Regions from separate parts of the Streptomyces sp. NBC_01384 genome, predicted to be linked through region 1. Evidence: riboswitches for the same ligand, from Rfam matches in the RefSeq annotation. Region 1 holds a riboswitch; each other region holds the start of a gene.

Region 1 (7,297 bases):
GGGGCGTGGCACACCACACCGAGCGGCTTGCCCGACTCCAGCGCGAGGGTGAGCAGCCGGCCGGAGTCCGCGTTGACCGCGAGGTCCTCCATCGGTCCGTGGCCGCCGGGGTAGAAGACGGCCGCGTAGTCGTCCAGGTCGACCTCCTCCAGCTTGATCGGCTGCTGGAGTTCGGCCATCGAGGTGAGGACGCGCGCGATCCGGTCGGCGCCTTCCTGGCCGCCGTTGACCTCGGGCGCCAGGCTCCCCCGGTCCACGGTCGGCACGACGCCGCCCGGCGTGGCGACGACGACCTCGTGGCCCGCGGCCTTGAACGCCTCGTACGGGGCGACGGCCTCCTCGGCCCAGAAGCCGGACGGGTGCCGGGTGCCGTCGGCGAGCGTCCAGTGGTCGACGCCGGTGATCACGAAGAGAATCTTCGACATGGTGCGTTTCTCCCGGGGGTAATGGGGGGCGGGGCGTTCCTGTTCGTTCCTGTCGCGCGCCCTGACACTCTGGACCCAGATCGTCAGGGCGACGATGTCCTCGACGGTATGCGGGCCAGGCATAGGTGACCAATAGGGAGCCCGGGCAGAGCCATAGGACATCCAATGGACCCTCGGGAACACCCGATGCGAGGTCTAGCGCGGCACGGCGGCGCGCCGCTCCAGGACACGCAGAGCCTCTTCGGCCCAGCGGATGATCTCCCGCTCGAAGGCGCGTCCGGCCATCAGCGTCAGATAGGGGCCGACGCGCTCGGCTCCGGCCAGATAGTCGTCCTCGCCGCGCCCGTCGAGGAGCCGGGCCCGTATCCGGTCGTAGCGGGCCAGTTTGGCGCGGGCCCACTCCAGCCGCTCGGTGATCGCCGCCCGCACGGCCTGCTCGTCCCCCTCGTCCACGGCATAGACCTTGACCATCAACTCGTCGCGGATCGCGGTGGGTTTCGGCGGCTCGGCCGTAAAGTCCCGCAGCGCGGCGCGGCCCGCGTCGGTGAGCGAGAAGATCCGCTTGTTCGGCCTCCGCTCCTGCTGGACGAGCCGGGCCTCGATGAGTCCCTCGGCCGCCATCCGGTCGAGTTCCCGGTACAGCTGCTGCGGGGTCGCCATCCAGAAGTTGGCCACCGAGGCGTCGAACCCCTTGGCCAGGTCGTATCCCGACGCCTCGCCCTCCAGAAGCGCGGCGAGGACCGCGTTGCGCAATGCCATGGTCCCAGGCTAGACGGGGAACACCTCCATGACTAATCTGTTCCGCACCTAATCAATTAGTTGAGTATCAGCTATCAGGTACCAGAGATCAGCATCAGCATCAGCATCAGTTTCAGTATCAGACTCAGTTATCAGAGATGAGAGGTGGGACTCGGATGCACCCCTTCCGGAAGGCCGTGGAGGAGGGCGACCTCGCCGCGATCGAGGACATGCTGGCCGACGACGTCGTGTTCACCAGCCCCGTCGCCTTCAAGCCGTACCCGGGCAAGGCGATCACCGCGGCGATCCTGCGCGGCGTCTCCCGCGTCTTCACCGACTTCCGCTACGTACGCGAGATCGCCGGTGCCGACGGCCGTGACCACGCGCTGGTCTTCACCGCGAAGGTGGGCGACAAGGAACTCAACGGCTGCGACTTCCTGCACTTCGACGAGGACGGCAGGATCGACGACCTGATGGTGATGGTCCGCCCGCTCTCGGCGGCCCATGCGCTCTCCGAGGCGATGGGCGCGCAGTTCGAACAGATCTCACGGGAGGCGGCGGAGGCGACGGGCGCGTAGCCGGCGCCCGCTCGCGCCTGCGAACCGGGCAGCCGTCCAGCAGGCGCGGCCGCTGCCGGCGTTTCCGGCCCACGGTGCTCGGCCCGGGAACTCGTCCGTGACGCTGCGGGTTTGACGCGCTCTCCTTCGGCTACCCGCGCGTCGCGGCGACGGCGAGTGCCCCGGTGCGCGGGGCAGCGCGAAGGCCTGCCGTGAGTGTGCCCCGGCCCGCACGGACTTCCTCGCGACGCTGAGCCGCGCACCCGGGCACCGTCTCGGACCGGTTCACGCCGGCTCCGCGAGCGGCCGTCCGGCCCGTACGTTCCAGCGCCCCGCGCGGCCGCTGAACTCCGTGGCGGTCAGGGGCGGCACGTCGACCCGCCAGAATGCCGACTCCGGCGCCCCCAACACCCGAACCACCAGAGCCCGTACGACCTCCGGCTCGACCACGGCCACGGTCCGGCCCGTGAACTCCGCGGCCGTATCGAGGCGGCCCGCCACCCTCTCGCAGAACGCCCGCACCGACTCACCGCCGTGCGGCGCCGCACCGGGATCGGCCAGCCACCGGGCCACCGCCTCCGGCTCCTTCGCGCTGACCTCCTCCAGGGTCGCGCCACGCCAGCGGCCCACGTCCAGAGGGGCCAACTCCCATGCGTCCACCACCGCGTCGAGGCCCAGCGCGTCCGCGGTCTCGCGGCACCGGACAGTGGGGGAGACCCACAGCCGCTCCGCGTCGGGCACCGCACCCGCGGCCGCCCGCGCGAGCCGCAGTCCGGCGGCGTCGACCCGGCCTCCCTCGTCGAAGCGGGCCTCGCGCAGCGCCGCGCTGATCGCGGCTGAGATCAAGATCACTCGGCTTGTCATACGTCCACTCTCGCGTGCTGGTGCGGTCTTCCGTGACCAGAATCCTTGCCGGGCAAGGGAAGCCGGTGCCGCCCCCGGCCGCAGGGCGCACGTCGTCTCTCTTTATGCGCTCTTGGCCGGAGCCCGGCTTCGCGGTACGGTCTCGACGATATTGACGACGGTTCGGCGGAAGTCCGGTGGGAATCCGGCACGGTCGCGCCACTGTAAGCCCAGCACGAACCACTCCCGCCAGGGGTGGTGGAGGTCGAGCAAGTCAGACCCGCGGCCGTCGTCCTGTGCACCACCAAGATGGGACGCGAGTTCCCCAGGAGGTTCTGCCCCATGGCGCAGTCCGTCGCTCAGCCGACCGTTACCCCCACCGCCGTTCCCGCGAAGCTGCCGATCGGTGCGATCGCCCCCTGGGCGGTCTTCTTCGGCATCCTGATGCTGGTCCTGCTCTACTTCGTCGGCGCCGAACAGGGCGCCACCTCCCTCGTGTCCGGCGAGAACGTCCACGAGTGGGTCCACGACGCCCGCCACCTGCTCGGCTTCCCCTGCCACTGACGGCGACGCGGAAACGCACGAGCACATGAACTCGGCAACCGTAAGAAACCTTCTGGTGCGTGGCATGCTCGCGGGTCTCGCCGCGGGCCTGCTCGCCCTGGTCGTCGCCTACTTCCTGGGTGAGCCGCGCGTGGACTCGGCCATCGCCTACGAGGATGCGCACACGCACGAGCACGGCATGGAAGCCGTCAGTCGCACGATGCAGTCCACCGGCGGCCTGGCCACCGGTGTCCTCGTCTACGGGGTCGCGTTCGGCGGTATCGCCGCCCTCGCGTACTGCTTCGCGCTCGGCAGGATCGGCCGTTTCGGGCCGCGCGCGAGCGCGCTGCTCCTGTCGGCCGCGGGCCTGCTCGCCGTCTATGTCGTGCCGTTCCTGAAATACCCCGCCAACCCGCCGTCCGTCGGCGACCCCGACACCATCGGCAAGCGCACGACCCTGTACTTCCTCATGATGGTGCTCAGCGTGCTGCTCGCCGTCGCCGCCGTCATCCTGGGCAAGCGCCTCGCGCCGCGCCTGGGCAACTGGAACGCGACGCTGGCGGCGGGCGCGTTCCTCGTCCTCGCCATCGGGCTCGCGTACGCGTTCCTGCCGGCCGTGAACGAGGTCCCGAAGGACTTCTCCGCCACCCTGCTCTGGCAGTTCCGCCTCGCGGCACTGGCCATCCAGCTGACCCTGTGGACCGCCTTCGGGCTCGTCTTCGGGTTCCTGGCGGAGCGGGTGCTGTCCCCGAAACCGGCCACGGTGAAGAAGGAGGTCGCCCCGGAGGCAACCCCCGTCGCCCACTGAGCGGGTGGAGAAGGGCGGGCCCGGACGTCCGGGCCCGCCCTTCTCGTACGTCCTCGGCATTCCCAATTTCTGAAACACGTTCTACGGTGTGCGCCGTCAGGTCCGGCCTTGGGGAGCCAGGAGGCGCCGTGCATCTCGAATACACGCCAGAGCAGCAGCGGCTGCGGACCGAACTGCGCGGCTACTTCGCCGAGTTGGTGCCCGACCATGCGTACGCCCGGTATGGCGACCCGGCGGCCCAGAAGCGGTTCTACCGCGAGACGATCCGGCGGCTCGGCACGGACGGCTGGCTCGGGGTGGGCTGGCCCAAGGAGTACGGCGGGCGGGGGCTGACCCCGCTGGAGCAGTTCATCTTCTTCGATGAAGCCGCCCAGGCGGGCGTACCACTGCCCCTGATGGCGCTGAACACCGTCGGCCCGACGATCATGCAATTCGGCACCGAGGAGCAGAAGGAGTACTTCCTGCCCAAGATCCTCTCCGGCGAGATCGACTTCGCGATCGGCTACAGCGAGCCCGACGCGGGCACCGACCTGGCGGCGCTCAAGACCAAGGCCGTACGGGAGGGCGACGAGGCCACCGGGCACTACATGGTCAACGGGCAGAAGATCTGGACCACCAACGGCGACACGGCGGACTGGGTCTGGCTGGCGGTGCGCACCGACCCGGACGCCCCGCCGCACAAGGGCATCACCATGCTCCTCGTGCCGACCTCCGACCCCGGCTACTCCTGCACCCTCATCAACACCCTCGCCTCGCACGACACCACCGCCAGCTACTACGAGAACATCCGCGTCCCCGTCTCCCGCCGGGTCGGCGAGGAGAACAAGGGCTGGCGACTGATCACCAACCAGCTCAACCATGAGCGGGTCACCCTCGCCGCGCACGGCACCATGGCGATCCGCGCCCTGCACGACGTCCAGCGCTGGGCCATGGAGACCAAACTCGCCGACGGCCGTCGCGTCGCCGACCTCCCCTGGGTACGCCGCCGCCTCGCCCGGACCCACACCAAGCTCGACGCCATGAAGCTTCTGAACTGGCAGATGGTGAACGCCGTCCAGGAGGGAACCCTCACCCCGCAGGACGCCTCCGCGGTCAAGGTGTACGGCTCCGAGGCGCGCCGGGACGCGTACGCCTGGCTCATGGAGATCGTCGCCGCACCCGGTGTGCTCCAGGAGGGCTCGGCGGGTGCGGTCCTGCACGGCGAGCTGGAACGCGGCTACCGCTCGGCGGTGATCTTCACCTTCGGCGGCGGGAACAACGAGATCCAGCGCGAAATCATCTCGTGGATCGGGCTGGGGATGCCGAGGGTACGGCGTTAACCTGAGTTGGCACAAAAGAGGGCTGGTTGGCACCAAGATCGCCGTTGGTTCTCAGAGATGACGGCGCATCACTTCAATGCATTCCGCGCGGGCGGCCGTTGATCGGTCGCGGGGGTAGGCGGAGCCGAGGTTCATCCCCTCGTCGGTCCTGATGGGCGGCTGCTGGGCGGCCGGCGACAAGTGTGCAGTCGAGGTCGGTCTCGGTGACGAAGCGGGTGAGCATCGCCGTCTGGTTCATGCCCGCGCCGATCGCCCGGACCGCTCCCTGGTCGCGCAGCCGGGCCAGTGCCGGGTACGCCCCCGTGACCGCGTCCTCCCAGTGGTCGTCCGGGTCGTGGATCAGGACCGTGTCGAAGGCTTCGAGACCGGACCGCTCAAGGCTCTCGGCGAGCGAACGGTAGACGCCCTCGGCGCTGTAGTCGCGCACCCGGACCAGCCCGCGTTCGCCGTGGAACGCCTCGTCCCCGAGGGCGGCGTCGCCCGGCACAAGCAGCCGTCCCACCTTTGTGGACACGGTGAACTCGGCGCGCGGGCGGCCGGTGTCGGCGAGGAAGGATCCCAGCCGCCGTTCCGCGAGCCCGGCGCCGTAGTGCGGGGCGGTGTCGAAGTACCGGACACCGGCCGTCCAGGCGGCGTCGAGCGTGGCGGTGGCCTGCTCGTCGCCGACCGCCGAGAACAGCCCGGCCAGCGGTGCGGTGCCCAGGCCGATACGGCTGACGGTGGCCCCGGAGCGGCCGAGCGGGACGCGCTCGGTGAACCAGGGCAGGCGCGCGGAGGTCATCAGGCCTGTCCGAGGACGTGCCGCTGGCGGCCGAGCCGGTCGATCTCCACCTCGACCACGTCACCGGCGCCCAGATAGGGGAAGTCGTTGGCGCCGAAGGCCACGCCGGCCGGGGTGCCGGTGCTGATCACGTCTCCGGGGTCCAGCACCATGAACTGGCTCAGGTACCAGACGATGTGGCGCACCCCGAAGATCATGTTCTTGGTGTGGCCGTCCTGGCGCAGTTCGCCGTTGACCCACAGTCGCATGGCCAGCCCCTGCGGGTCGCCGGTCTCGTCGGGGGTGACCAGCCAGGGGCCGAGCGGGTTGAAGGTCTCGCAGGATTTGCCCTTGTCCCACTGCCCGCCCCGCTCGTGCTGGAAGGCCCGCTCGGTGACGTCGTCGGCGATCGCGTAGCCCGCGATGACGTCGTCGGCCGCCTCCGGCGAGCCCAGGTAGCGCGCCGTGCGGCCGATGACCACGGCGAGTTCGATCTCGTAGTCCGTCTTCTCACTGGTGCGCGGTACGAGCACGGTGTCGTCGGGGCCGACGACCGTGTTGGCAGCCTTCATGAAGACGACCGGTTCGGCAGGGGGCGGTGTCGCCGTCTCCTCAGCATGATCGACGTAGTTGAGCCCGATGCACACCACCTTGCCGGGGCGTGCGACCGGGGCGCCGACCCGCCGGCCGGCGATGTCCGTGCGCGGCAGCACGTTCTCGGCCAGGGCGGCACGGACGCGTTCCACGCCGCCCTCGGCCAGGAACGCTCCGTCGATGTCGACGGTCAGCGGACTCAGATCTCTCGCGGTGCCGTCGGAGTCCAGGAACACGGGCCGCTCGGAGCCAGCCGGGCCCACGCGCAGAAATCTCATCGGTACTCCTCGGTGAGGTGAACATGCCCGCCCGGTGACCGGCAATTCGGTACCCGAGAGCGAGACATAAGGAATGAAAAGGGACAAAGGGCGCACCAGTAGTCAGAGAGGAAGCACCTACACGGCTGAACCGTCCCCGGGGAGCCGACTGTCCCGTTCCAGGTGCTCGCGCAGCCACCGCTCGGTGGTGCTGACGTGCATCAGCGCCGCCGCCTGGGCGAGCACGGCATCACCGTCGGCCAGCGCTTGGTAGATCGCCTCGTGTTCGGCGAGGGTGCGGCCGGCGGCGTTGTCGTCGACCAGTCCCCGCCAGACACGGGCGCGCAGCGTCCGGCCGGAGATGCCCTCCAGGAGGGTGGCCAGCGTGGCGTTGCCGGTGGCCGCGACCACGGCCCGGTGGAAGGCGGCGTCGTGCTCGTTGAGGCGCTCCAC
Region 2 (7,297 bases), 7.4 Mb from region 1:
CGCGGCGTCGGTCGCCGTGCTCGGCGGTGTCCTCGTCGGCGTGCGCGCGGACGTAGTTGCGGTCGGCGGGCTCGTCCAGCTCGGCCACAGCCCGTACCGCGTCGTCGATGAGACCGACGACGTGCGGGAAGGCGTCCCGGAAGAAGCCCGAGATACGGACCGTGACGTCGATGCGCGGCCGGCCCAGCTCCTCCAGACCCACCACCTCGAAACCGGTCACGCGGCGCGAGGCGTCGTCCCAGACCGGGCGGCAGCCGAGCAGCGCGAGGATCTCCGCGATGTCGTCGCCCTGGGTGCGCATCGCGGACGTGCCCCAGACCGTCAGACCGACGGACTTCGGGTACGCGCCGGTGTCCTGCAGATACCGCTGCACCAGGGAGTCGGCGAGCGACTGCCCGACCTCCCAGCTCAGCCTGGACGGGATCGCCTTGGGGTCGACGGAGTAGAAGTTGCGGCCGGTCGGCAGCACGTTCACGAGCCCGCGCGTGGGCGAACCCGACGGGCCCGCCGGGACGTAACCGCCGTCCAGGGCGCGCAGGATGTGGGTGATCTCGTCCGTGGTCCGGGCCAGGCGCGGCACGACCTCACGGCAGGCGAACTCCAGCACCGCGATTGCGTCGGGGAGTTCGACGCCCAGGACCTCCCGTACGAGAGCGGTGCTCTCGGACGTCACCCAGCCGCGCTCCTCCATGCCCTCCGCCATCCGGCGGCACAGTTGCTCCAGCAGGTCGATCGCGTCGGCCCCGGTCCGCGCCGGGCCCTCGACGAGGTCCGTCAGCTCGACCGGCGCCTTCACCGGCGCGCCCGGCTCGGCGAGCAGCTCCTTCTCGACCAGGCCGAAGTACTCGGCGAGGCAGGCCCGCAGCCCCGGCAGGGCGTTCGCCGTACCGCCCCACACCTGCGAGGCGCGCAGCACGGCCAGCACGAGGTTCACCCGCGGCTCGGCCTCCGGCCCGCCGCCGAGGATGTGCAGCCCGTCCCGGATCTGCACGTCCTTGATTTCGCACAGATAGCCGTCGATGTGCATGACGAACTCGTCGAACGCGTCCTCGTCCGGCTGGTCGTCCACATGCAGGTCGTGATGGAGTTCCGCAGCTCGCACCAGCGTCCAGATCTGGCTGCGCACGGCCGGCGCCTTGGTCGGGTCCAGGTCGGAGACCAGCGCGTACTCGTCGAGGAGCTGCTCCAGCTTCGCCAGATCGCCGTACGTGTCCGCGCGTGCCATCGGCGGTACGAGGTGGTCGACGACCGTGGCGTGGCCGCGCCGCTTGGCCTGGGTGCCCTCGCCGGGGTCGTTGACGATGAAGGGGTAGATCAGCGGGAGTTCGCCGAGGACGGCGTCCGGCGCGCAGCCGCCGCTGAGCCCGAGCCCCTTGCCCGGCAGCCACTCCATCGTGCCGTGCTTGCCCATGTGCACGATGGCGTCGGCGCCGAAGCCGCCCTCTGATGTCGCAGCCTCCAGCCACCGGTAGGCGGCCATGTAGTGGTGCGACGGGGGCATGTCCGGGTCGTGGTAGATCGCGATCGGGTTCTCGCCGAAGCCGCGCGGCGGCTGGATCATCACGACGACGTTCCCGAACCGGAGGGACGCCAGGACGATGTCGTCGCCGTCCACATACAGGCTGCCCGGCGGCTCGCCCCACGCCTCCAGCATCCCGTTGCGCAGTTCGGGGTCGAGCTTGTCGAACCAGGCCCGGTAGTCGGCGAGCGGCACGCGCGCGGGGGCGGCGGCGAGCTGCTCCTCGGTGAGCCATTCGACGTCGTGGCCACCGGCGTTGATGAGCCGGTGGATCAACTCGTCGCCGTTGTCGGGATGCCCTTCCACGGCGTACCCGGCGTCCCGCAGCGCGTCGAGCACCCGTACCGCCGACGCGGGCGTGTCCAGGCCGACCGCGTTGCCGACCCGCGAGTGCTTGGTCGGATAGGCGGTGAAGACGAGCGCGAGCTTCTTGTCCGCGTTCGGCTTGTGCTTCAGCCGGGCGTGCCGTACGGCGATCCCGGCGACGCGGGCGGCCCGCTCGGGGTCCGCGACGTACACCGGGACATCGTCAGGACCCTGCTCCTTGAAGGAGAAGGGGACCGTGATGAGGCGGCCGTCGAACTCCGGGATCGCGACCTGCATCGCCGCGTCCATGGGGGAGAGGGCGGCGTCCGACGCGTCCCAGGCACTCCTGGACGAGGTCAGGCAGAGTCCTTGCAGCACAGGGACATTCAGGTCGGCGAGCGCGCCGATGTCCCAGGCCTCCTCGTCGCCGCCGGCCGACGCCTGCGAGGCGTGCGTGCCGCCCGCCGCGAGCACGGTGGCGACCAGCGCGTCCGTCTTGCCGAGGATCTCGTACAGGCCCGCGTCCGCGCCGCGCAGCGAACCGCAGTACACGCCAAGGGCGTTGGCCCCCCGCGCCTCGATCGCGTCGCACAGCGTGTCGACGAAGGCGGTGTTGCCGGACAGTTGGTGCGCCCGGTAGAAGAGCACGCCGACGGTCGGGCGGCCCTCGATGAACGCGCGCTCGCCGTGGATGCCGTACTCCGGCATCTTCCGCGGCTCCTCGAAGCCCTCACCCGTGAGCAGCACGGTGTCGGAGAGGAACCGGGCCAGTTCGGCGAGGTTGTCCGGGCCGCCCTCGACGAGGTAGCGCAGCGCCTCGGCGACGACACCGGCGGGCACCGACGACTCGGCCATCAGCTCGGCGTCGGGCACGGACTCCCCGCCGAGCAGCACGGTGGGGATGCCCGAGGCCCTCAGCTTGTTCAGGCCTTCCTCCCAGGCGCGCTTGCCGCCCAGGAGCCGTACGACGGCGATGTCCACGCCCTCGACGAGGGACGGCAGTTCGCCCTCGACATCCACCCGGGTCGGGTTGCCGATCCGGTAGGGGGCGCCGGAGGCCCGGGCCGCCAGCAGATCGGTGTCGGCGGTCGACAACAACAACACTGTGCTCATGCGGGCGCTCCCGGTGGAATGAAAGGCAGTCCTTGCGGCGCGCCCGACTCGATGAGCCGCCACAGCGCGTCCGTGTCCGCGTGTTCCTCGATCAGATCGCCGAGCCGGTCGAGCTGCTCCTCGCGCAGCGCCGCGAACGACGTGTCGGCGGCCGGCACGAAGCGACGGCCCGCGGCGGCCGCCACCTCGCGCAGGAAGGCACGCCGGAATCCGTCCGACTCCAGCGAGCCGTGCCAGTGCGTGCCCCAGACGGCACCGACCCGGCACCCGTCCAAACTGTGTCCATTGCCATCGGAGATGAACGCGTCGCCGCCCGTGACATCGGCGACGCCGTGGTGGATCTCGTACCCCTCGACGTACTCGCCGAGTGCCTCCCCGACGGGCCGGGTGAGGGTCTTCTCGCGCGCGAACCGCACCCGTACGGGGAGGAGTCCGAGCCCCTCGACATACCCCGCTCGCGATTCGACCTCGTCCTCGATGTGCTCGCCGAGGATCTGGAAGCCACCGCAGATGCCCAGCACGGGCCGCCCCTCGGCCGCCCTGCGCTCGATGGCGTCCGTGAGGCCGCGCGTCCGCAGCCACTCCAGCGCCTTCACCGTCCCCCGGGTTCCGGGGACGACGACGAGGTCGGCGTCGGCCAGTTCCTCGGCGCGGTCCACGAACCGCACGACGACACCCGGCTCGGCGGCCAGCGCGTCCACGTCCGTGAAGTTGGACATGAGCGGGATCGCGCAGACGGCGACCCGCAGCACGTCCTCGCCGACGAGGGCGGTCACTCGGGACTCCCGGACCGCTCCCCGCAACGACACCCGCAGCCCGTCCTCCTCGTCGATGCCGAGGCCGTGCTGGAAGGGCAGGACGCCGTACGTCCGCCGCCCGGTGAGGCCGTGGAGCATGTCGAGTCCCGGCTCCAGCAGGGAGACATCCCCCCTGAACTTGTTGACGAGGAATCCGGCGACGAACTCCTGGTCCTCGCGCGACAGCAGCGCGACCGTCCCGAAGAACGAGGCGAACACACCCCCGCGGTCGATGTCGCCGACGACGAGCACGGGCAGCCGCGCATTGCGCGCGATCCCCATGTTCACGATGTCGGTCCGCCGCAGATTGATCTCGGCAGGACTGCCGGCCCCCTCACAGATCACCGCGTCATACGTGCCCCGCAACTCGGCGAGGCAGTCCAGGACGGTGGTGAGGAGGGCTTCCTGCCGCCCCCCGTGGTAGCCGCGCGCGGTCATCTCACCCACGGGCTTGCCCATGAGCACGACCTGACTGCTGCGGTCGCTGCCCGGCTTGAGCAGTACGGGGTTCATGAGCGCGGTCGGCTCCACGCGGGCGGCCTGCGCCTGCATGGCCTGCGCCCGCCCGATCTCGGCGCCCTCGCGTGTCACGAACGAGTTCAGGGACATGTTCTGCGCCTTGAAGGGCGCGACCTTGACGCCCTGCCGCACCAGCCACCGGCAGATCCCGGCGGTCACGACGCTCTTGCCGGCGTCGGAGGTGGTGCCGGCGACGAGCAGACCGCCGCTCATGACGTACGCCCCTTCCTGAGAAGCCTCTTTGTCATCAGCCGTCCGGCGGCACTCACGCCGAGCGCGAGCCAGCTCACGCGCCGCGACAGCCGTACGGCCCGTTCGATGTCGTCGACGTGGACGGCGCGCCCGGCACCATTGAGCACCGGCCGGTGCTCGACCCGCCCGCCGTAGGCGAGGGTCCCGCCGAGGCGTACCCCGAGCGCCCCCGCGAACGAGGCCTCCACGGGCCCGGCGTTGGGACTCGGGTGCTTGCCCGCGTCGGCGCGCCAGGCTCGTAGCGCCCCCCGAGGACTGTCACCCGCGAGGGCGGCGAGCACGGCGGTGAGGCGTGCCCCAGGCCACCCGGCGACGTCGTCGAGCCGCGCGGAGGCCCACCCGTACCGCCGGTACTTGGGGGACTTGTGCCCGACCATCGCGTCGAGCGTGTTCACGGCACGGAAGGCGACCAGCCCGGGCACTCCCCCCACGGCCCCCCACACCAACGCACCCACCACCGCGTCGGAGGTGTTCTCGGCGACGGACTCGACGACGGCGCGCGCGATTCCAGCGGCGTCGAGGGCCTGGGGATCCCGCCCGCACAGATGCGGCAGCCGCTCCCGGGCCGTCTCGGTCTCCCCGTCGGCGAGGGCGTCACCGATCGCCCGGGCCTCCCGCCCGAGGGTGGTGCCCCCGACGACGGTCCAGGTGGCGGCGGCGGTCAGCGCGACGGAAGCGGTGCGGGAGGGACGTACGGCTCGGGAAGCGACGGCGGCGAGCCCGGCGGCACCGCCCACACACACGGCGGTGTGCAGTGCGCCCCACCCACGGTGGTCCCGCCACAGCACCCGCTCCACGGTTCCCGCGGCCCGCCCGAACGCGGCGACCGGATGCCCCCGGTGGGGATCGCCGAGCAGCAGATCGCCGAGGAGCCCGGCGGCGGCGCCGTACGCGAAGACGCGATCGGCACGCACCGGGTCAGCCGACCGTCAGATCGGGTGGAACCGTCGCTCGCAGGGCACTTGGGCAGCCGCGCATGGCGTTATGTCCTCACTCAGGGTGTCCACGCCCTGGTTCGACGAGACCGGCGGTGAGAGTTCCTGGCTCACGGGGACTTCCTTCCCCGGTGACAGTGGCGGGACCGCGCCGGATTCACACCGGCTTCCTCTCATGTCGCCGTACTTGGCTCCGGCAGTCCACCACGGGGTGAGAACGGCCGTCAACTTGCTGTTGACCTGCGTGGGGAGAGTGTGCGAAGGCCCACATACGAGTGGGGTGCGGGACGGTGATCCGTCTCGCACCCCACGCGAAGTGATGCCTGTTTTGGGTTACTTGCCCGGTGTCTGTGGGCTACTTCCCGACGATCAGATAGATGCCGTACGCGACCGCCGCCGCGCACGACGCGAAGCAGACGTAGGCGCCGGTGACCGCGAGGGCGGCGGAGCCGCTCTGAGCGGATGCCGACTCGCGCTTGGAGAGGCCGACGATGCCGAGGGTGAAGAGGCCGACGAGGCCGACGGTGGTCAGGAGGCTGACTCCGAAGACGGAGCCGAGGGCTGCCCAGTCGATGTGCATGCTGTTCTTTCCTTACACCGTGGCCGGGCGGGTGGGCTCCGCGTCCGGGGACGGGATGGTGGTCTTCAGTTCGCCGGACGGGTCGCCGGACAGGTCGCCGGTGACGGGGCCCGCGGGGGGCGGGGTGACCGCGGCGATCGCGGTGGTGACGACGCCCGCGGGCTCGGTGTCGACCTCGTTGACGTTGTCGACGGTGACCGGCTGACGGCGGGACAGCTTCCAGATGGTGCCGGCGCCGGCGACGAGCAGCGCGCCGGTGAGGACGATGCCCCACGTGCCCTGCTTGGTCAGGAACTCGGCGCAGGCACCGGCCAGGCCGGCGGCCGGCAGGGTCAGGCCCCAGGCGACGAACATCCGGGTCGCGGTCGACCAGCGGACCACGCCGCCCTTGCGGCCGAGGCCCGAGCCCATCACGGCGCCGGAGCAGACCTGGGTGGTGGAGAGGGAGAAGCCGATGTGCGAGGAGGCCAGGATGGCCGTCGCGGCGCTGGTCTGGGCGGCGAAGCCCTGCGGCGGCGCGAGGTCGGTGAGGCCCTTGCCCAGGGTGCGGATGATGCGCCAGCCGCCCAGGTAGGTGCCGAGCGCGATGGCCGTACCGGCGGAGACGATGACCCACATCGGGGGGTTCGAGCCGGGGGCGATGACGCCGCCGGTGACCAGGGCCAGGGTGATGACGCCCATCGTCTTCTGGGCGTCGTTCGTGCCGTGGGCCAGCGAGACCAGGCCGGCGGAGGCGATCTGGCCGGCGCGGTAGCCCTTGGCGGTCGCCTTCTCGTCGGTGCGGCTGCCGATCCTGTACGTCAGCCGGGTGGCCAGCATCGCGGCGAGTCCGGCCACGATGGGCGCGGCGACCGCGGGGATCAGCACCTTGGTGACGACGGTCGAGCCGTTCACCGACGACCAGCCGGCCGACATGACCGCGGCGCCGATCAGGCCACCGAAGAGAGCGTGGGAGGAACTGGAGGGCAGGCCCAGGAGCCAGGTCAGCAGATTCCAGAGGATGGCGCCGACGAGCGCCGCGAAGATCACCTGGACGCGAATGCCCTCTTCATTGATGATCCCGCCGGAGATCGTCTTGGCGACCTCCACAGAGAGGAACGCGCCGACGAGGTTCAGCACGGCGGCCATGGCCACCGCCGTCTTGGGCTTCAGGGCGCCGGTCGAGATGGTCGTCGCCATCGCGTTGGCAGTGTCGTGGAAACCGTTCGTGAAATCGAACACGAGAGCGGTGACGATCACGATTCCGAGGAGGAGCGTGATGTGTTCCATTTACCCA
Region 3 (7,297 bases), 6.7 Mb from region 1:
GCGCTTGCCGGCCGCGACCGACCCGGTGAAGGAGACCTTGTCGACGCCGGGATGCCCGACCAGGTACTCGCTCACCTCGCGGTCCGCCGGAAGGATCGACAGGACGCCCTCCGGCAGCCCGGCCTCCTTGGCGATCTCACCCAAGAGGTAAGCGTCCAGGGGGGATTCGGGCGACGGCTTCAGTACGACGGTGCAGCCGGTCAGCAGCGCGGGCGCGAGCTTGGCGGCCGCCACGAACTGCGGCACGTTCCAGGGGACCACGGCCGCGACCACGCCCACCGGCTCGCGCCGGACGAGGATGCGCCCGAGCACTCCGTCGCGTGCCTCCTCGTATGTGAAGCCGCGGGCGACCGTGAGCGCCGCGTCCCACACCATCATCGCGCCCAGGGCCTGCGCGAGGACGCTCCAGGAGTACGGGGAGCCGTTCTCGGAGGAGATGACACGGGCGATCTCCTCGTGCCGGACGGCGATCGCGTCCTTGATCCGGGCGACGACCTCGATCCGCTCGTCGAGGCTCATCCGCGGCCAGGGCCCCTCGTCGAAGGCCTTGCGCGCGGCGGCGACCGCCCGGTCGACGTCGCCGGTGGAGGCGTGCGGGACGCGTCCGATGACCTCTTCGGTGTGCGGCGAGATCACCTCGATGACGTCCTTGCCCAGGGGGTCCGTCAACTCCCCGCCGATGAACAGCTGTCCGTGTTCCACGAGCTCGGTCATGACCGACCGCCTCCCCGACGGGCTTCCCCGACACGTCATCCGCCGCTTCATCTGACGCTTCATCAGATAGGAGAACTGATACCAGGTCCCGCCGACGGAGTCCACGGGTGCGAGGTGAGCCCCAACGGTTGTTTTGGGCACCCATTGGAATGGGTTCTAGTTATAGTGGCCGGTACACGGCGATAGGTGGGAACCGATGACGCAGGTGACCGATCACGGCGGGGGCGTACGGTCCATCAAGGTCCCCATCCCCGACAACCCCCTGGGAACCACGCTGGTCCACCTCGTCGACACCGACCGGGGCCCTGTGCTGATCGACACCGGCTGGGACGACCCGACCTCCTGGGACACCCTCACCGCCGGGCTCACCGCCTGCGGCATCGCCGTCGCCGAGGTGCACGGCGTGGTCATCACCCACCACCACCCCGACCACCACGGTCTGTCGGGCAAGGTGCGGGAGGCCTCCGGGGCGTGGATCGCGATGCACGCGCTGGACACCGCGATCGTACGGCGGACGCGGGAGAACCGGCCCGAGCGCTGGTTCGCCTTCATGATGGACAAGCTGGTGGCCTCGGGCGCACCCGAGGAGCACGTGGCGCTCCTGCGCGAGGCGCGCACGACACGGCTCTCCACCGGCCTGCCCGCCTTCGCCCCCGCGCTCCCCGACCGCGAGATCGTCCCCGGCGAACTCCTCGACCTGGCGGGCCGGCGCCTGCGCGCGATCTGGACCCCCGGCCACACGCCGGGCCACGTCTGCCTCCACCTGGAGGAGACCCACCCGGCCGGGCTCCCCGGCCACGGCCGCCTCTTCTCCGGCGACCATCTGCTTCCGCGGATCACTCCGCACATCGGTCTGTACGAGGATCCGGACGACGCCACCGTCGCCGACCCCCTCGGCGACTACCTCGACGCCCTGGAGCGCGTCGGCCGGCTGAACCCGGCCGAGGTGCTCCCGGCCCACCAGCACGCCTTCACCGACGCGCCGGGCCGCGTACGGGAGTTGCTCGCGCACCACGAGGAGCGCCTCGCCGATCTCCTCTCCCTCCTCTCCACCCCTCTCACCGCCTGGCAGCTCGCCGAGCGCATGGAGTGGAACCGCCCCTGGGAGCAGATCCCCTTCATCTCAAGGAACATCGCGGTCTCGGAGGCCGAGGCCCATGTGCGCCGCCTGGTGAAGATGGGGCGCGCGGAGTCGGTGGCGGGCAGCGATCCGGTGACGTACGTGGCGCTGTAGCACGTGGACGTACGTGGGCTGGTAATCCGTTGGTGGCGGCGGCCCCGAGCTGATAGCAACGGTCCCATGATCCCCATGGAAGAACTTCTCGCCGAGCGCGCCTGCGAGCGGCTCGTCCTCGACCTCGTGCGCCGACTGGACCTGGGTGAACCGAGCACGGTCGCCGAGCTGTTCACCGAGGACGGCGTCTGGCAGTGGCCGGAGGGCGACCGGCTCGTCGAGGGGCGTGCGGCCCTGCGCGCGTACTTCGCCTCCCGCCCCGCCGACCGGCTCTCGCGGCGCGTCATGACGAACATCCTGGTCACCGTGGCCTCACCGACCCAGGCAAGTGCCACCTCGTACTTCACCACCTACCGCGTCGACGGCCACACCGGCGGCATGGTCCCGGCCGGACCTCCCGTTCAGATCGGCCTCCCCCACTCTCGGCTTCGCTCGAGCGGGGGGACCCCCATCGAAGACACCTTCCGCAAGGTCGGCGACACCTGGCTGCTCGCGTCCCGCACCCTGTTCCTGCCGTTCGGCGGACCCACCCCCGTCGTCGAACCCCGTCAGTCACCCCCGGCCGCGTAGTCGAGCCCCTCCTCGTACGCCATCCCGTGCGCCGACCTCGGCGAGCGGTTGCCGACCCCTCAGGCGATTCCTACGGGCGAGTACAGTAAGCAGGTCGTCATCGCCCCCGTACGCGGAGAAGCCGGTGCGATTCCGGCGCTGACCCGCAACCGTGAACCGCCCACGCCCTGTCGGGTGGTAAGCCGGATCGCCTCGTCCGGGACGTGACCGGCTCGTGCCATCGGCAGCCCGTCGGTGGCCGGCACCGTCGAGGTATACGGGGCCGGAGCCGCTCGGGCCAAGCCGTGCCCGGTGCTGCCCGGCTCCCCGCAGGGAGAGTCATGATTGTTCGCCGCAGCGCCGCGGTACTGGCCGCCACCGTAGCGATCGGTACGGCCCTGGCCCCGGCCGCCGTCGCCGAAGGCGTCTCGCCTTCACCCTCCCCATCAATACCCTCCGGCCTCTACGGCACCACCGACCCCACCTACGACGGCGTCTGGCGGCAGTCCCTCGCGCTGCTCGCCCAGCACACCGTCGGCGTGAAGCCCGCGGCCAAGGCCGTCGACTGGCTGGCCGGGCAGCAGTGCGCGACCGGCGCCTTCCCCGCGTACCGCGCCGACGCGACGGCGAAGTGCGACGCCAAGACGATGGTCGACACCAACAACACCGCGGCGGCCGTACAGGCCCTCACCGCGCTCGGCGGGCACGACGACGCGACGGGCAGGGCCGTCAGCTGGCTGAAGTCCGTGCAGAACAAGGACGGCGGCTGGGGCTACACGGCGGGCGGGGCGAGCGACGCGAACTCCACGTCCGTGGTGATCGGGGCGCTGGCCGCGGCGGGCGAGAAGCCCGGGAACGTGAAGTCCGGGAACGTGAAGTCCGGCGAGGGCAAGTCCCCGTACGACGTGCTGGTGAAGCTGTCGATCGCGTGCGACACCAAGACCGACGACGCGGGCGGCTTCGCCTACCAGCCCGACAAGCGGGGGAAACTCGCGGCGAACGCGGACGCGACGGCCGCGGCGGTGCTGGGCTCCCTCGGCAAGGGGTTCGTGACGACGGCCGCGAAGCCGCAGTCGTACGGCCACATCTGCGCGAACGAGGGGAAACTCACCCCGGACCTGGCGGCGCGCAATGGCGCGTCCTATCTCTACAACGCCCTGCTCAAGGTGCCCTACCTGAAGTCGGCGATGCCCGGCGCCAAGGACCAGCCCGACTACGGCAACACCGCGGACGCGGTCGTCGCGCTCGCCGCCGGGGGCTACGGCAAGTACACGAAGAGGCCCCTGGCCTGGCTGGAGAAGAACTCCGGCGCCTGGGCGGCGCAGGCCGGCCCGGCCGCATACGCCCAGCTCATCTTCGCCGCCCGCGCCACCGGCACGGACCCGCGTGACTTCGGCGGCGCGGACCTGGTCAAGCAGCTCAACGCGACGGGCCCGGCGGTGCGGTCGTACACCTACACGGCCACCACGCCCGAGCGGCACAAGAACGACGACAAGGCAGACGACAAGGGAGACGGCAAGGGAGACGGCAAGGGATTCGGCGTCTGGTGGACCGTCGGCGTCTGTCTCGTCGCCGGTATCGGCATCGGCTTCCTGATCAGCGCCCGCAAGAAGCAGCCGCAGCCGTGAGGCGGCGCGGCAGGGCGGCGTGGGTCCTGGCCCTGCTCCTCCTCGTGCTCGGCACGGCGGCGGGGCAGGCCCAGGCCGTCGGCTACCGCTACTGGTCCTTCTGGGACCTGACCGGCGGGAAGTGGACGTACGCGACGCAAGGGCCGTCGACCGCACGGCCGTCCGACGGCGACGTCGAGGGGTTCCGTTTCGCGGTGAGCGCGGACTCGCAGGACGCCTCGAAGCCGCGCGGAAACGCCGACTTCGCGTCCATCTGCGCCAAGACGCCCGCCCGGTCCGGCCGGAAGCGGGTGGCCCTGGTCATCGACTCCGGCACCACCGCGGACGCGCCGTCCGGCGAGATTCCGCCGACGCCGCGCACGGCCTGCGCCCGCGTCCCCACCGACGCGACAACCGCCGAGGCCCTCGCCACGGTCGCCACGCCCCTCCGCTACGACACCAACGCCCTCCTGTGCGCCATCGCGGGCTACCCCCGAACGGGCTGCGGCGACCAGGTCACGACCTCACACACCCCGAGTTCCGAGCCGGCCAAGGCCGAACCCACCCCTCACGGTCCGTCGGTGGGCCTCCTGGCAGGAATCGCCACGGTGGCCGTGCTGGGCGGTGCGGCCATCTGGCAGACACGCCGCCGCCGGTCCTGAAGCGGGGGTGAAAGCAATGACATCGGGGGTGAAGCCAATGACAACAGAGGACGCGACCCCAACAGGGGCGACTACGCCCACCGCACAGGCTGCCGCTGCCGCTGCCGTTCAAAGCCGGCGCCCACCGCACCGTCGTACCCGCGCCCCCAGAGCGACCCGCGCCAACACCCTCCCCCCAGCCACCTGGTGGATCTGGGCCCTTGGCCTGGGAACAGCCGCCTCCCGCACCACCAACCCCCTCCTCCTCACCCTCCTCATAGGCGTAGCCGGCTACGTGGTGGCCACCCACCGAACCGACGCGCCCTGGGCCCACTCCTACACCGCGTTCATCAAGCTCGGGCTCGCCGTCCTCACCATCCGCCTCGCCTTCGCCGTCCTCCTCGGCTCCCCCATCCCCGGCAGCCACCTCCTCGTCACGCTCCCCGAGGTCCCCCTCCCCCACTGGGCCCAAGGCATCCGCATCGGCGGCCGGGTCACCGCCGAGGGCCTGCTCTTCGCGCTGTACGACGGCCTGAAACTGGCCACGCTCCTCATCTGCGTAGGCGCGGCGAACGCCCTGGCCAACCCCGCGCGGCTGCTGAAGTCACTCCCCGGCGCCCTGTACGAGGCGGGCGTGGCGGTGGTCGTCGCGCTGACGTTCGCGCCGAATCTGATCGCGGACGTACAACGGCTCCGCGCCGCCCGCCGCCTGCGGGGCCGCCCCGACCGGGGCCTGCGCGGTCTGCTGCACGTGGGACTCCCGGTCCTGGAGGGCGCGTTGGAGCGCTCGGTCGCCCTCGCGGCGGCGATGGACGCCCGCGGCTACGGGCGGACCGCCGAGGTTGCGCCCATGGTCCGCCGTGCGAACACCGTCCTGACGCTGGGCGGCCTGCTGGGCGTCTGCGCGGGCACGTACGGAGTACTGACCGCCGAGGGCGGCAGCTACGGCCTGCCCGTGCTGCTCGCCGGACTGACCGCGACGCTCGGTGGCCTCCGGCTGGGCGGCCGCCGCTCACCCCGCACGCGCTACCGCCCGGAGGTGTGGGGCGTACGGGCCTGGCTGGTGGCGGGTTCCGGCGCCACCGTCGCGGCCGGGCTGATCGTCTCCGCCGCGTACGATCCCACGGCCCTGCGCCCCGGCGTCGTCCCCCTCGTGGCCCCCGCTCTCCCCCTCTGGCCGGCGGCGGCGATCCTGCTCGGCCTCCTCCCCGCCTTCACAGCCCCGCTCCCCAAAGACCCCTCCACTCCCCAGGAACCCTCATGATCCGCTTCGAGGATGTCTCCGTGACGTACGACGGAGCAGCCGAACCCACCGTCCGGGGCGTGGACTTCGAGGTCCCCGAAGGCGAACTGGTCCTGCTCGTCGGGCCCTCCGGCGTCGGCAAGTCCACCGTTCTCGGCGCGGTCAGCGGCCTCGTCCCCCACTTCACGGGCGGCACCCTGCGCGGCCGGGTCACGGTCGCGGGACGGGACACCCGTACCCACAAGCCCCGCGAACTCGCGGACGTCGTCGGAACGGTGGGCCAGGACCCGCTGTCCCACTTCGTGACGGACACGGTCGAGGACGAACTCGCGTACGGCATGGAGTCGTTGGGTCTGGCCCCGGCCGTGATGCGCCGTCGCGTCGAGGAGACTCTGGACCTGCTGGGCCTGGCGGACCTGCGCGAGCGCCCGATCGCCACGCTCTCCGGCGGCCAGCAGCAACGCGTGGCCATCGGCTCGGTCCTCACCCCGCACCCGAGGGTCCTGGTCCTCGACGAGCCCACGTCTGCCCTGGACCCTGCCGCCGCCGAAGAGGTCCTCGCCGTCCTGCAACGACTCGTCCACGACCTCGGCACCACCGTCCTGATGGCCGAGCACCGCCTCGAACGCGTCATCCAGTACGCCGACCAGGTCGCCCTCCTCCCCTCCCCGGGCGCCGCCCCGCTCCTCGGCACCCCGTCCGAGATCATGGCCGTCTCCCCGGTGTACCCGCCGGTGGTGGACCTGGGCCGGCTGGCCGACTGGTCCCCGCTCCCCCTCACGGTGCGCGACGCACGACGCAGGGCGGGGACCCTGCGGGAGCGACTCGCGAACCTCGTACCGGAGAGGACGCCCCCGGCGCCCGGCGTCGAACCTCCCCCGCCTCCCCAGCCACCCCTGCCTCCCCTGCCTCCCCTGCCTCCCCTGCCTCCCCCGTCGTCCCTCCCCCGCCGCCCCCGTCTCCTCCGCAAGCGCACCGCCGCAGCGACGCGCCCGGCACCCCCCGCGCAACCGGCCGCGGTCGACGCCCTCGCCGTCCGCCACGGCCACGTCGAAGCACTCCGGCGCGTCGACCTCACCGCCACCCCCGGCGAGATCATCGCGCTGATGGGCCGCAACGGCGCCGGGAAGTCCACCCTTCTCGGAACGCTGGTCGGGCTGGTCGAACCGGCGGCCGGCTCGGTCCGGGTCAGCGGTGTGATCCCGCGCCGGACACCGCCCCACGACCTCGTACGGCGCGTGGGCCTCGTACCCCAGGAACCACGGGATCTCCTGTACGCCGACACGGTGGCCGCCGAATGCGGGGCGGC

What was found. A riboswitch is a leader RNA that binds a small molecule or an ion and turns the genes downstream of it on or off. The one in region 1 is predicted to bind cobalamin.
Region 2: another riboswitch for cobalamin. It lies ahead of OG747_RS09940 (cobalamin biosynthesis protein); the one in region 1 lies ahead of OG747_RS44120 (CbtB-domain containing protein).
Region 3: another riboswitch for cobalamin. It lies ahead of OG747_RS12935 (prenyltransferase/squalene oxidase repeat-containing protein); the one in region 1 lies ahead of OG747_RS44120 (CbtB-domain containing protein).

The regions. Positions count from the first base shown of each region.
Region 1 covers NZ_CP109559.1:9,582,953-9,590,249, forward strand. The annotation lists gene OG747_RS44100 (type 1 glutamine amidotransferase domain-containing protein) at 1-425, opposite strand, end outside; gene OG747_RS44105 (PadR family transcriptional regulator) at 621-1,184, opposite strand; gene OG747_RS44110 (nuclear transport factor 2 family protein) at 1,340-1,741, shown strand; gene OG747_RS44115 (histidine phosphatase family protein) at 2,006-2,584, opposite strand; cobalamin riboswitch at 2,705-2,869, shown strand; gene OG747_RS44120 (CbtB-domain containing protein) at 2,906-3,127, shown strand; gene OG747_RS44125 (CbtA family protein) at 3,153-3,914, shown strand; gene OG747_RS44130 (acyl-CoA dehydrogenase family protein) at 4,043-5,233, shown strand; gene OG747_RS44135 (aldo/keto reductase) at 5,307-6,014, opposite strand; gene OG747_RS44140 (fumarylacetoacetate hydrolase family protein) at 6,014-6,865, opposite strand; gene OG747_RS44145 (FadR/GntR family transcriptional regulator) at 6,983-7,297, opposite strand, start outside.
Region 2 covers NZ_CP109559.1:2,213,353-2,220,649, reverse strand. The annotation lists gene cobN (cobaltochelatase subunit CobN) at 1-2,938, opposite strand, end outside; gene OG747_RS09945 (cobyric acid synthase) at 2,935-4,467, opposite strand; gene OG747_RS09940 (cobalamin biosynthesis protein) at 4,464-5,420, opposite strand; cobalamin riboswitch at 5,519-5,664, opposite strand; gene OG747_RS09935 (hypothetical protein) at 5,797-6,021, opposite strand; gene OG747_RS09930 (anion permease) at 6,034-7,290, opposite strand.
Region 3 covers NZ_CP109559.1:2,850,766-2,858,062, forward strand. The annotation lists gene OG747_RS12920 (aldehyde dehydrogenase) at 1-714, opposite strand, end outside; gene OG747_RS12925 (MBL fold metallo-hydrolase) at 911-1,948, shown strand; gene OG747_RS12930 (nuclear transport factor 2 family protein) at 2,015-2,518, shown strand; cobalamin riboswitch at 2,593-2,728, shown strand; gene OG747_RS12935 (prenyltransferase/squalene oxidase repeat-containing protein) at 2,839-4,125, shown strand; gene OG747_RS12940 (SCO2322 family protein) at 4,122-4,766, shown strand; gene OG747_RS12945 (energy-coupling factor transporter transmembrane component T) at 4,804-6,009, shown strand; gene OG747_RS12950 (ABC transporter ATP-binding protein) at 6,006-7,297, shown strand, end outside.